DNA from 3 places in the Nocardia sp. CA-151230 genome. Region 2 is predicted to be linked to each of the others. Evidence: riboswitches for the same ligand, from Rfam matches in the RefSeq annotation. Region 2 holds a riboswitch; each other region holds the start of a gene.

Region 1 (3,270 bases), 3.4 Mb from region 2:
CGATCACGCTGCCGGTCACCGCGCAGTTCGCGGCCGACTTCGTGCAGTACTGGGCGCTACTCGCCGATCTCGCGGTCAGCACCGGGAAGATCATCCTGGACCGGTCCTTCGACGCCGCCAAGGCCGACGGCCTCACCCGCGGCCTGCGGGACCATCATCGCCGCACCTTCCACCGCACCCCGGGTGCGCTGCGGCGACTACGCCGGGTGCCGGCCGCCTACGCCCGGATGTTCGCGCGGCACGAAGTGGTCGTCTCGCCGGTCCTCTCGCACACCACGCCGGAACTCGGATTCGTCTCGCCGACGGTTCCGTTCCCCGAATTGATCGAGCGGCTCACCGGTTATGTGGGCTATACACCGTTGAACAATGTCGCCGGAACCCCCGCTATATCGCTGCCCATGGGCCGAACCAGCGCGGGACTGCCGGTCGGCGTGCAACTCTCCGGTGCACACGGCGACGAGCGAACCCTTATCGAACTGGCGTATCTCCTCGAATCCGAACAGCCTTTCCCGCGTATCCACATCCCGACGGAGGGTCAATTGCTGGGATGATTCCCGGAATGACGCCTGAGAATCGGGCATTCTCTCCGAAATTTCAGGACATTACTCGCACGTAGCCACAACACCGGGTGCATTCTGGACTACAGGCAAGGAGTTTTCTCGGTTCGAGGGAGGTAGGGACATGGTCAGGGTGACGGCGGTCAAACCGAACGGAGAACACTGGCATCCGCATCCCGGTGACGCCATCGAGGACCCGGGCGAAGGCCCAGCTCTGGTGCTGTGCCTGCTCGGCATCGCATGCCTCGGCATGACACTCACGGCCGCTGCGTCCGGCTACCACGGCTGGGCGATACTGGGCGCGATCGCGACCGCGGTGCTCATCGTCTCGGGTTTGCTGATGATCCGCTTCGAATACTTCCGCGAATTCAAACGGGAGCAGCGTGGCGGGCGGCACGGGCACAACCCTCTGGTCCGTGGAGCGTGGCGTCCGCGGCAGGTCAGTTCGTGGCAGGCGCGGCGTGGAATCCAGTCGTGACCGGTCACCCGGCCACGATCCGGGACTGAACTACTGAACTACTGAACCGAAACGATCGGCTAGTCGGAGGTGACGGAAAGTAGGCCGAATCGGTTGACAGCGGCGTGATTGTGGCCGTCGGCGCTCGTGATGACCACCTCGGCAGGATTGATCAGGGCAATGCAGCAGAAGAGCCCGTCGTCCTGCTGAATGCCGAGCGACAGGAACCGATGATTGTTGGCCCGCTGCCATTCGTCGAGGGCGGCGTAGAGCCCTCGCATGGTAGCGCTTTCGAAGTAGACGACATTGTGCTTGTTGAGTTCGGACACCGACCGATCATGCACCGGCCGTCATCAGCGCTGCCCGCAGATCGATGCGATCGTCGAGGCCGGACAGGTCGCGCCCGGCCCCTTCAACCCGGTGGCCTCGCCCTGGCCGATACCCTTCGCGAGGCCACCGTCGGATGCCATGACGGACCGGGCAGCCATGAATGTTGCCACAGGGTATCTGCGGTCGGACCGGGTTGGGGCACAAGGGATTACGAGGAACCGACCGGCCCGGATTTGACAAGCGGTACGACCGGGCCCACCATTGCCCAGTCAGCACCTCGCTAGGCGAGGCTCCTGTACGAACACAGGCCACTGATCCGACGACGTCGAGAGACGCCCAGGGTTAGGACAGATCACCCCGGATTAAGGGGTGATCCGAAGTGGCTTCCCCGGGCCGCGAGCCCTCCGGATACGTCGTGCAGTGCCGAAGCTCTGACGAGAGGGGTGCAGGGTCCACGCCGTCGCGCGGGGCCCGGATCCCTCTTGCCGTGCGCGATGCGATACCCGATGTAGCGACGTCCACGTACGTCCCGGCGGCAAGGAGGTGAGGGACGAACAATGAGTTCCGGCGATAGTCCGTATCCGAGTACGGATTTCACTCTCCTGACGTCCCCGGCTTGCCGCATTCCGGTCACCGGCTGACCCGTTTCCCGCACAGGCGTTCCCGGCGCTCCACCGTCGGGCGGTAGCCCGCGCGTGCCCCGGGCCGGTCGATCCGTGCCCGAACTCGCTCGGCGGCCGGGCGTATTCCGCACGCCCGCACCCCTGATGATCGAAAGCGAGGGACAGGCCATGGCCTTCTTCGCGAACGGCCCCAGCCGCCGCACCTCCACCGTCGCCGTGCCCGCCGCAGCCGGCCGGCCCGACACCCACCCCACCGGCGCCGTCATGGACAGCGCGCACGTCGGCGACATCGTCGGCGCGCTCGGCTCCATCGGCCGGCACGACACCCTCGAAGGCCGTTCCCGCCTCCAGCGTTTCCGCATGCTGCTGGCCATCATCGGGCCCGGCCTGATCGTCATGGTGGGCGACAACGACGCCGGCGGCGTGGCCACCTACGCGCAGGCCGGGCAGAACTACGGCATGGCGCTGGTCTGGACCCTGGTGCTGCTGATCCCGGTGCTCTACGTGAACCAGGAGATGGTGGTCCGCCTCGGCGCGGTCGCCGGAGTCGGCCACGCGCGCTTGATCTTCGACCGCTTCGGCAAGTTCTGGGGCGCGTTCAGTGTCGGCGATCTGTTCATCGTGAACGCGCTCACCATCGTCACCGAGTTCATCGGTGTCTCCATGGCGCTCAACTACTTCGGGCTGCCCAAGGGCGTCGCCGTGCCACTGGCCGCGGTCGCGCTGTTCGCCATGGTGGCCGGCGGTTCGTTCCGGCGCTGGGAGCGGTTCCTTTTCGGGCTGATCGCACTGAACATCGTCATGTTCCCGCTGGCATTCCTGGTGCACCCCAAGGCATCCCAGGTCGCTCACGGATTTCTGCCGTCCTTCCCGGGCGGGCTGAACTCGACGCTGCTGCTGCTCATCGTGTCCATCGTGGGCACCACGGTGGCGCCGTGGCAGCTGTTCTTCCAGCAGTCCAACATCGTCGACAAGCGCATCACTCCCCGCTGGATCCGCTACGAGCGCATCGACCTGTGGATCGGCATCGTCGTGGTCATGGTCGGCGCGGTCGCCATCATGGCGGCGACCACCTTCGGCCTCGCGGGCACGGCCGCGGCCGGCAGCTTCACCGATGCCGGGGCCGTCGCCCACGCGCTGCACGACCACGTGGGCACCACCGCCGGCGCGCTCTTCGCCATCCTGCTGCTGGACGCCTCGCTCATCGGCGCCAATGCCGTCGGCCTGGCCACCACCTACGCCCTCGGCGACACCCTGGGCCGGCGGCACTCGCTGCACTGGAAGGTCTCCGAGGCGCCGGCCT
Region 2 (3,270 bases):
GGCAAGGTGGTGGTGGCACACCCACGATAGATGCGCACTGTTTACCCGTCGCGCGGCCCGGCAGGCTGAGACCATGACACACAACGGGTTTCGGTTCCAGGACAAGGTCGCCCTCGTCACCGGCGGCAGCAGCGGGATGGGGCTGGCCGCCGCACGGCGGCTCCTCGAAGAGGGGGCGTGGGTGATCGTGACCGGGCGTGACAAGGACCGCCTCGACACCGCGGTGGCCGAACTGGGGGAGCGGGCGGTCGGGGTGGCCGGGGACGCCACCGAACCCGAGGATCTCGCGGCGCTGGCGCGGGTGGTGTCCGAGCGGTTCGGGCGGCTGGATGTGGTGTTCGTGAATGCGGGAATCGGTGCGTTCCAGCCGGTTTCGGCGGTCACCGGCGACGAGTTCGATCGGGTGGTGGGGATCAATTTCAAGGCCGCGTTCTTCACCGTGCAGCACATGCTGCCGATGCTGGTCGACGGCGGTGCGATCGTCCTCAACGCCTCCTTCGCCCCGTATCGGGGCGCGCCCGGCGCCGCACTGTATTCGGCGACGAAGGCGGCGGTGCAGAATCTGACCCGGACGCTGGCCGCGGAGTTGGCGCCACGCGGAATTCGGGTGAACTCGGTGAGCCCCGGCTACATCGACACCCCCGCCTTCCGTGCCGAGGCCTCCGCCGCCGCGCAGGCCGCCGCGGGGGCGCGGGTGGCGCTCGGGCGAGTCGGCGACAGCGACGAGGTGGCCGCCGCCGTCGCATTCCTGGCCTCCGGGGACGCCTCCTACATCACCGGTCAGGACCTGCTCGTCGATGGCGGACTGACCACGGTGATCCCGTCGGCGATGGTGTGAATCAGGATGCGCGCAGGTCGGCGGCCGGGTCCTACGGCCGCAGCGCGGCGTTCACGCCTCGGCCTCCGCGCGCAGCGGCACCGTGCGCCAGCCGACGCTGGTCACCGACGGCTCCAGGCTCAACCGGCTCACCGCGGCCTCCATCTGCCGGTCGTCGCGGCGGTCACCGGTCAGCTCGGCCCGCACCTGCACCCGGCCCGGGGAGGTGTCGTGGCTCGAGATCGACACCAGCCGGAAATCGGTGCGCGTCAGCGACTGCACCAGCAGCGCCCGCACATGCGCCTCGTGCGCGTCGTCGGTGTCGGCGTGGAAGGCGTACAACGCCTCCTGGGCCTCGACCTCGTCGACACCGGGGCGATCCACCGTGCGCGCCACCGTGCGCAGCGCGGTATTGACCACCACCACCGCCACCGTGCCCGCCACCGCGGTCGAATACATGCCCGCACCCGCGAGCGCGCCCACCGCCGCCGCGCACCACAGCGTCGCGGCGGTGTTCAGGCCGCGGATATTGAACCCGTCGCGCAGGATCACGCCCGCGCCCAGGAACCCGATGCCCGAAACGATCTGCGCCGCAACACGAGTCGGATCCGCGGAGGCGCCGTTGAAGCCGTGCGCGGACAGCAGCACGAACAGGGTCGCCCCGGCGGCGACCAGCGAATTCGTGCGCAATCCCGCCATCCGGGCCCGGAACTGACGCTCGAACCCGATCACCGCGCCCAACCCGACACCCGTGCCGAGTCGCAGCAGCATTTCCCACGTGGTCATCTCGATCTCCCACTGGATGACGGCGCACTCCGGACTCGGACGCTACCGGGGTAGGGGTAGCGGCCAGAGGATTGCGGGAGTACGGCCGAGTGAACGATTGGCTAACGGAACTCGATCCGGTCCATCGGGCACGACCACCACCTCCTCGACGCCACGCGCACGCATGCCGGGGGAGTGGGACCGGCGCGAAATCGCCGGTACGGGTACCACCCCTCGTAAGACCTTCAGCACTCCACGGCGTAAACCCGCCACGGGTGGCGGGAGCCGGTCGGGGCATCCCCTTAGCTCGGGGAAACCTGTCCTGATCCGGGGCGTCTCTCGACGTTCGGGATCGCCGGCCTGTATCCGTGAAGGAGCCTCAGCTAACGACGGCACCTTGCGACCAGAAGTAAACACCCGCCCGCCACGATCGGCAACCCGACGTGAGCGCCGTCGCATTCGTGCACCCGCGAGCTTCGCGCCTCGACCGTGACCCGTGCCACCAGCCGCACCACGCACAGCACCGCCACCACCGCCGCGAAGATCTGCACCGCACCCAGCAAACCGGTCGCGCCCGCCAGCAGGCCGACGCCGATGACCGGGCCGCCGCTGCCGCAGTAGGCCATCACGAAATAGGTCGACAGCACATCGGCGTGACGATCGGCCGGTGCGGCCGCGTTGATCGCGGTCAATCCCGACAGGAACACCAGGCCGTGACCCGCCCCGGCCAGCACCGTCGCGAACAGCAGCAACGGCAGCGAGGAGACCGCGCCCGCGACCGCCAGCAGTACCAGGCCCACCGCCAGCAGCGGGAATCCCGTGAAGTCCAGGGCCCGTTCGGGTGTGCCGTAACCCACCAGCTGCGCCAGCGCCCACGCCGCGGGCAGCAGCGCGGCCGCCGCACCACCGACCACCAGATTCGCACTGCCCGACAGGGTCGCGGCATAGGTCGGGATCAGCGTGAGGAAGACGCCGACCACCGCGAAACCCAGGAACGCGCCCGTGCCCGCGGCCGCGAAGACCGCACCCATCCCGGCCGGGATACTCGGCCGCCGTGGCCGCCACCGGGTGACCGCCGCGGTCTCGGGCAGCACCGCCACCGCCACCGCGGCCGGGACCAGCAGCGCCAGCTCCACCGCGAACGGCGTCAGGTACGGAGCCGGAAGGTATTGCGCCAGAACAGCTCCCAGCACCGGGCCCAGTCCCATGCCGCCCGCCGAGGCCACCGCCGACACCAGGGCCGCACGGCGGCGGCTACCGTGTGGCTCCAGCTCGGTCAGCGCGGCGGTGAGCGCGCCCGAGGCCGCCCCGACCGCCAGCCCCTGCAGGACGCGGGCCGCGAACAACCACACCACGTCGGTGGCCAGCGCGAAACCCAGCGTGCCCAGCGCCGCCAGCGCCAGCGCGGGCAGCAGAATCCGGCGCCGCCCCAGCGCATCCGAGGCCGGACCGGCGATCAGCAGCGCGGGAATCAGCACCCCCATGTAGACCGCGAACACCAGCGTCATCACCAGCGCTGAGAATCCGAACCGATGGGCGTAGCCGTGATACAGCGGCGTGGCCACGTTCGTGCCCGTCAACAGGACCAGCAACGTGTAGGCGGTGCCCCAGAACCGCGCACTGCTCCCGGGTGGTGAATCCTGCGGGGCGGCAGCGTCTTCGGGGGCGGCTGCGGTGGATTGCTCGAC
Region 3 (3,270 bases), 2.6 Mb from region 2:
GATCCACACGCCGACCGGCACCCACACGACGGTGGAGACCACCAGCAGCACTGTCACACGGCCGAGGCTGGCCAGCCCCATCAGCGAGGTCGGCCCGAATTCGGCCAGGCCCACGGTTCTTTCGAAGTAGGAGGCGAGTGCCCAGGTGCCCCAGGCGAGCACGGCGAAGAGCAGTCCGTAGAAGAGCACATCGCCGAGGCGGCTGCCCGCGCGCTCGTCGTAGGCGGAGCGGGTGCTGCGCCCGAAGACCCGCATGAGGCGATCGACTCGCTCACCGACCGGCCGTAGCACCCGAGCCAGCCGGCCCGGCACCGTGCTGTGCCGTAGCAGGTCGAGCACCAGACTCCGTGGCGCCTGCGCACTTTCGGTGTGCTCCACCCGGAATCGCTCCGACCACGCCGTGAGTGGGCGCCAGAACACCACGTTCACCAAGACGATGGTGAGCACCATGACCAGCGCACCCACTATGAGGTTGCCGACCTGGGCCTCGGAGGTGGCCGCCGCGATGAAGCTACCCATGCCGGGCAGCGCCTCGTCCCGGCCGGACACCGTGATCACCTCCGAGGCCGCGAGCATGAACCACGCGCCTCCGAAGCTCATCATGCCGTTCCAGATCATCGGCACCATGGCCGTCGGCACCTCCAGCTGCCACAACCGCTGCCAGCGGGTGAGCCGCATCATGCGGGCCGCATCATCCAGCTCCCGGGGCATATTGCGCAATGCCTGGTAATAGGCGAAGGTCATGTTCCAGGCCTGCGCGGTGAAGATGGCGAAGATGCACGCCGCCTCCGCGCCCAGATACGAGCCGTGGAACAGGCCCACGAACGCGGTGACCGTGATCGAGACCAGGGCCAGCACCGGCACCGACTGCAGCACGTCGAGCGCGGGGATGAGCACCTTCTCGGCCCGCCGCGAGCGCGCCGCCCACTGGCCGACGATCAGTGTGAAGAGGATGGATGCCGCCAGGCCGATGAACATGCGCAGCGTGGTGCGTGCCGCGTAATACGGCAGGTTCGCGGGATCCGTTGATGCGGTCTCGGTTCCGGTATCCGGTGTCCAGGGCACCGACATGTCCCGAAACAGCTGCAGCACCAGCAGGATCAGCAGCACGCCCGCGCCGATGATCAGGTAGTCCACCGCTCGGAGCCGGCCGCGTACCCGCGGCACCTCGGGAGTCGTCTTGGGGCGGCCCGGAATTGCCAATTCGAGAGTCATTGCTGTTCACCTCGCGCCGGGTGGCGTCGTCGCAACTCAGTTGGTCGATTCGGCGGCGACCGCGGGCGGTGCGGTCATGACGTTGTAGGCGTGCACGGCCGAGGCCAGCACCGCCGGTGCGCCGATGAGCAGGTTGAAAACCACGACGCCTATCCCGGCCCCGGCCACCGCGCCCTCCAGACAGCCGGTGACGGCGCCGGGAATCGCCAACGTGCCCAACGTCAATGCGCCGACCGCGAGACCCTGGCCCGCGCCCAGCAGGACGCAGCCCAGCGGCGCACCGATGACGGCACCCAGCAGCGTGCCCACCGCCAGGGCCACGGTGAGCTCGTTGTTGACATTCTGGAAGACGATATTCATCCGATCCTCGAAGCTGTCGGGATCGGCAATCTGCTGTGCCGCAGGACCTTCGGCCTGCGCCTCCGCGGCGGCGTGCAACTCCGCGGCGATGCGTCGTTCCTCGGTGCTGACCGGTCGGGCCCGATCCGGGCGCGGGGTGAGGGTGGCGCTGTCGCCGTCGATGCGGGCGTCGATCGGGTACGTCGTGTCCTGCTTCGTGATGGTCAGCGGGATCGCCCCCACCACCACGCCCTGCGCGTCGAGGATCTGCAGCTGGTCGGTGGTGGTCCGGAACGTGCCGAGGTCGGTGCGCAGCACCACCGATCGGTCCACGATCCGGGCGTCGCCGGACACGGCCCGAACCGCGGTCAGAGCGTCGGCGGGCCGGATATCCGGTCCGGGTGCCGCGGCCGAAACGGCGGCAGGGGCGACCAGTCCGGCGGTGGTCAGCGCCGCGGTGGCGAATGCGAGCAAGCGAATTCTCATCGGGATGTTTCCCCTCGGGATACCGCTGCCCGCATCGGTTTACGGGCAGCATCGAATACCGCCGGGCACGGTGGTGCCGACGGGTCGGATATATGCGAATCTCCGAATTCATTCGTGAAATGTGCATGCGAATAATCCGGTGCCGCGCGGGCGGCATCGGGGTATCGGAGAATTACGCGCGTCGAGATATCGACGCGGTGTTGGTGTGCTGGCTAGCGGCCCGGACCGAGGCGGAGGGGCCGGCCCGGAGATCCCGGGTCATCATCGGGTGCCATCTTGCTACCCGACCTCCTCACTGGTAGAACGCGATTCGTCAACGCACGGGGGAGGTCGCCCGGAACTCTCGGGGCGGGCGCACACCCCTCTCGTCAGAGTTTTGGCACTGCACGACGTGTTCCGAATCGGAAAGCCACTTTGGATTACCCCTTGATCCGGAGAAATCTGTCCTAACCTTGGGCGTCTCTCGACGTCGTCAGATCAGTGGCCTGTGTTCGTACAGGAGCCTCGCCTATCGAGGTGCAACAGGGAACCTAGTCAAAGACTCGTTCAAAGTCAAAACCGCTATTCGCATACCGGCGAGCGCTATGTCACAGCGGCGCGCCGGGGCCGCCGATCGCACATTTCAGATGTGCCGCCGACGCTGGTCGGCGTGGTGAGACCTGGCCGCGCCGTGCCGACTGCCGCCCGCCGAGTACGACCGCGACGACAGCGGTCACGCCGAGCGGCGCCCCCGTGACGAGGACGCCGGTCACCGATATGACGCTGTGGCGCTTCAGCTCTCGCCGTCAGTACTACACCTGCCCGGTCGTTGGCTGGGAGCGCGACTTCCAGACCAGCAGTGCGGCTTGGGCAATGAAGAAGATGCCGCCGCCGGTGGCGTAGACGGACAGGACATCCAGGGATGGGGAGGGGCCGGTGGCCTGGGCGACGTAGACGGCGCCGACCAGGAAGGACAGGCCGCCGGAGATGAGAGTGGGCCATTGTTTGCCCAGGGTGGGGCCGCGGCGGTAGAGGCCGACTGCGAGTTGGGCCGCGCCGGATATCGTTGCCCAGATGCCGAATACGGCCAGGACGGCGGCCACGCCGCCGGCGGCTCCAGCAATGCCCAGGGCGATGGCGGCCAGAGTGCTCAGGGCGCCGTTGAGGGCGGTCACGCGGCGCTCGGAGCCCTCCGGTACCGCGAGCCAGTCGATGGCGGAGGACACCGCGTCGATGAGGGGGTAGGCGATC

What was found. A riboswitch is a leader RNA that binds a small molecule or an ion and turns the genes downstream of it on or off. The one in region 2 is predicted to bind magnesium.
Region 1: it holds a riboswitch for magnesium, as region 2 does, so the genes downstream of both, ACQP1O_RS07585 (NRAMP family divalent metal transporter) here and ACQP1O_RS24465 (MgtC/SapB family protein) in region 2, are expected to answer to the same signal.
Region 3: it holds a riboswitch for magnesium, as region 2 does, so the genes downstream of both, ACQP1O_RS11550 (hypothetical protein) here and ACQP1O_RS24465 (MgtC/SapB family protein) in region 2, are expected to answer to the same signal.

The regions. Positions count from the first base shown of each region.
Region 1 is NZ_CP192061.1:1,713,715-1,716,984, reverse strand. It holds gene ACQP1O_RS07600 (amidase) at 1-551, shown strand, start outside; gene ACQP1O_RS07595 (hypothetical protein) at 682-1,035, shown strand; gene ACQP1O_RS07590 (hypothetical protein) at 1,095-1,343, opposite strand; M-box (ykoK) riboswitch at 1,614-1,794, shown strand; gene ACQP1O_RS07585 (NRAMP family divalent metal transporter) at 2,136-3,270, shown strand, end outside.
Region 2 is NZ_CP192061.1:5,142,766-5,146,035, reverse strand. It holds gene ACQP1O_RS24470 (SDR family NAD(P)-dependent oxidoreductase) at 74-838, shown strand; gene ACQP1O_RS24465 (MgtC/SapB family protein) at 890-1,603, opposite strand; M-box (ykoK) riboswitch at 1,805-1,980, opposite strand; gene ACQP1O_RS24460 (MFS transporter) at 1,966-3,270, opposite strand, start outside.
Region 3 is NZ_CP192061.1:2,549,695-2,552,964, reverse strand. It holds gene ACQP1O_RS11555 (ABC transporter permease) at 1-1,215, opposite strand, end outside; gene ACQP1O_RS11550 (hypothetical protein) at 1,252-2,040, opposite strand; M-box (ykoK) riboswitch at 2,394-2,563, opposite strand; gene ACQP1O_RS11545 (hypothetical protein) at 2,628-2,792, opposite strand; gene ACQP1O_RS11540 (DUF308 domain-containing protein) at 2,832-3,270, opposite strand, start outside.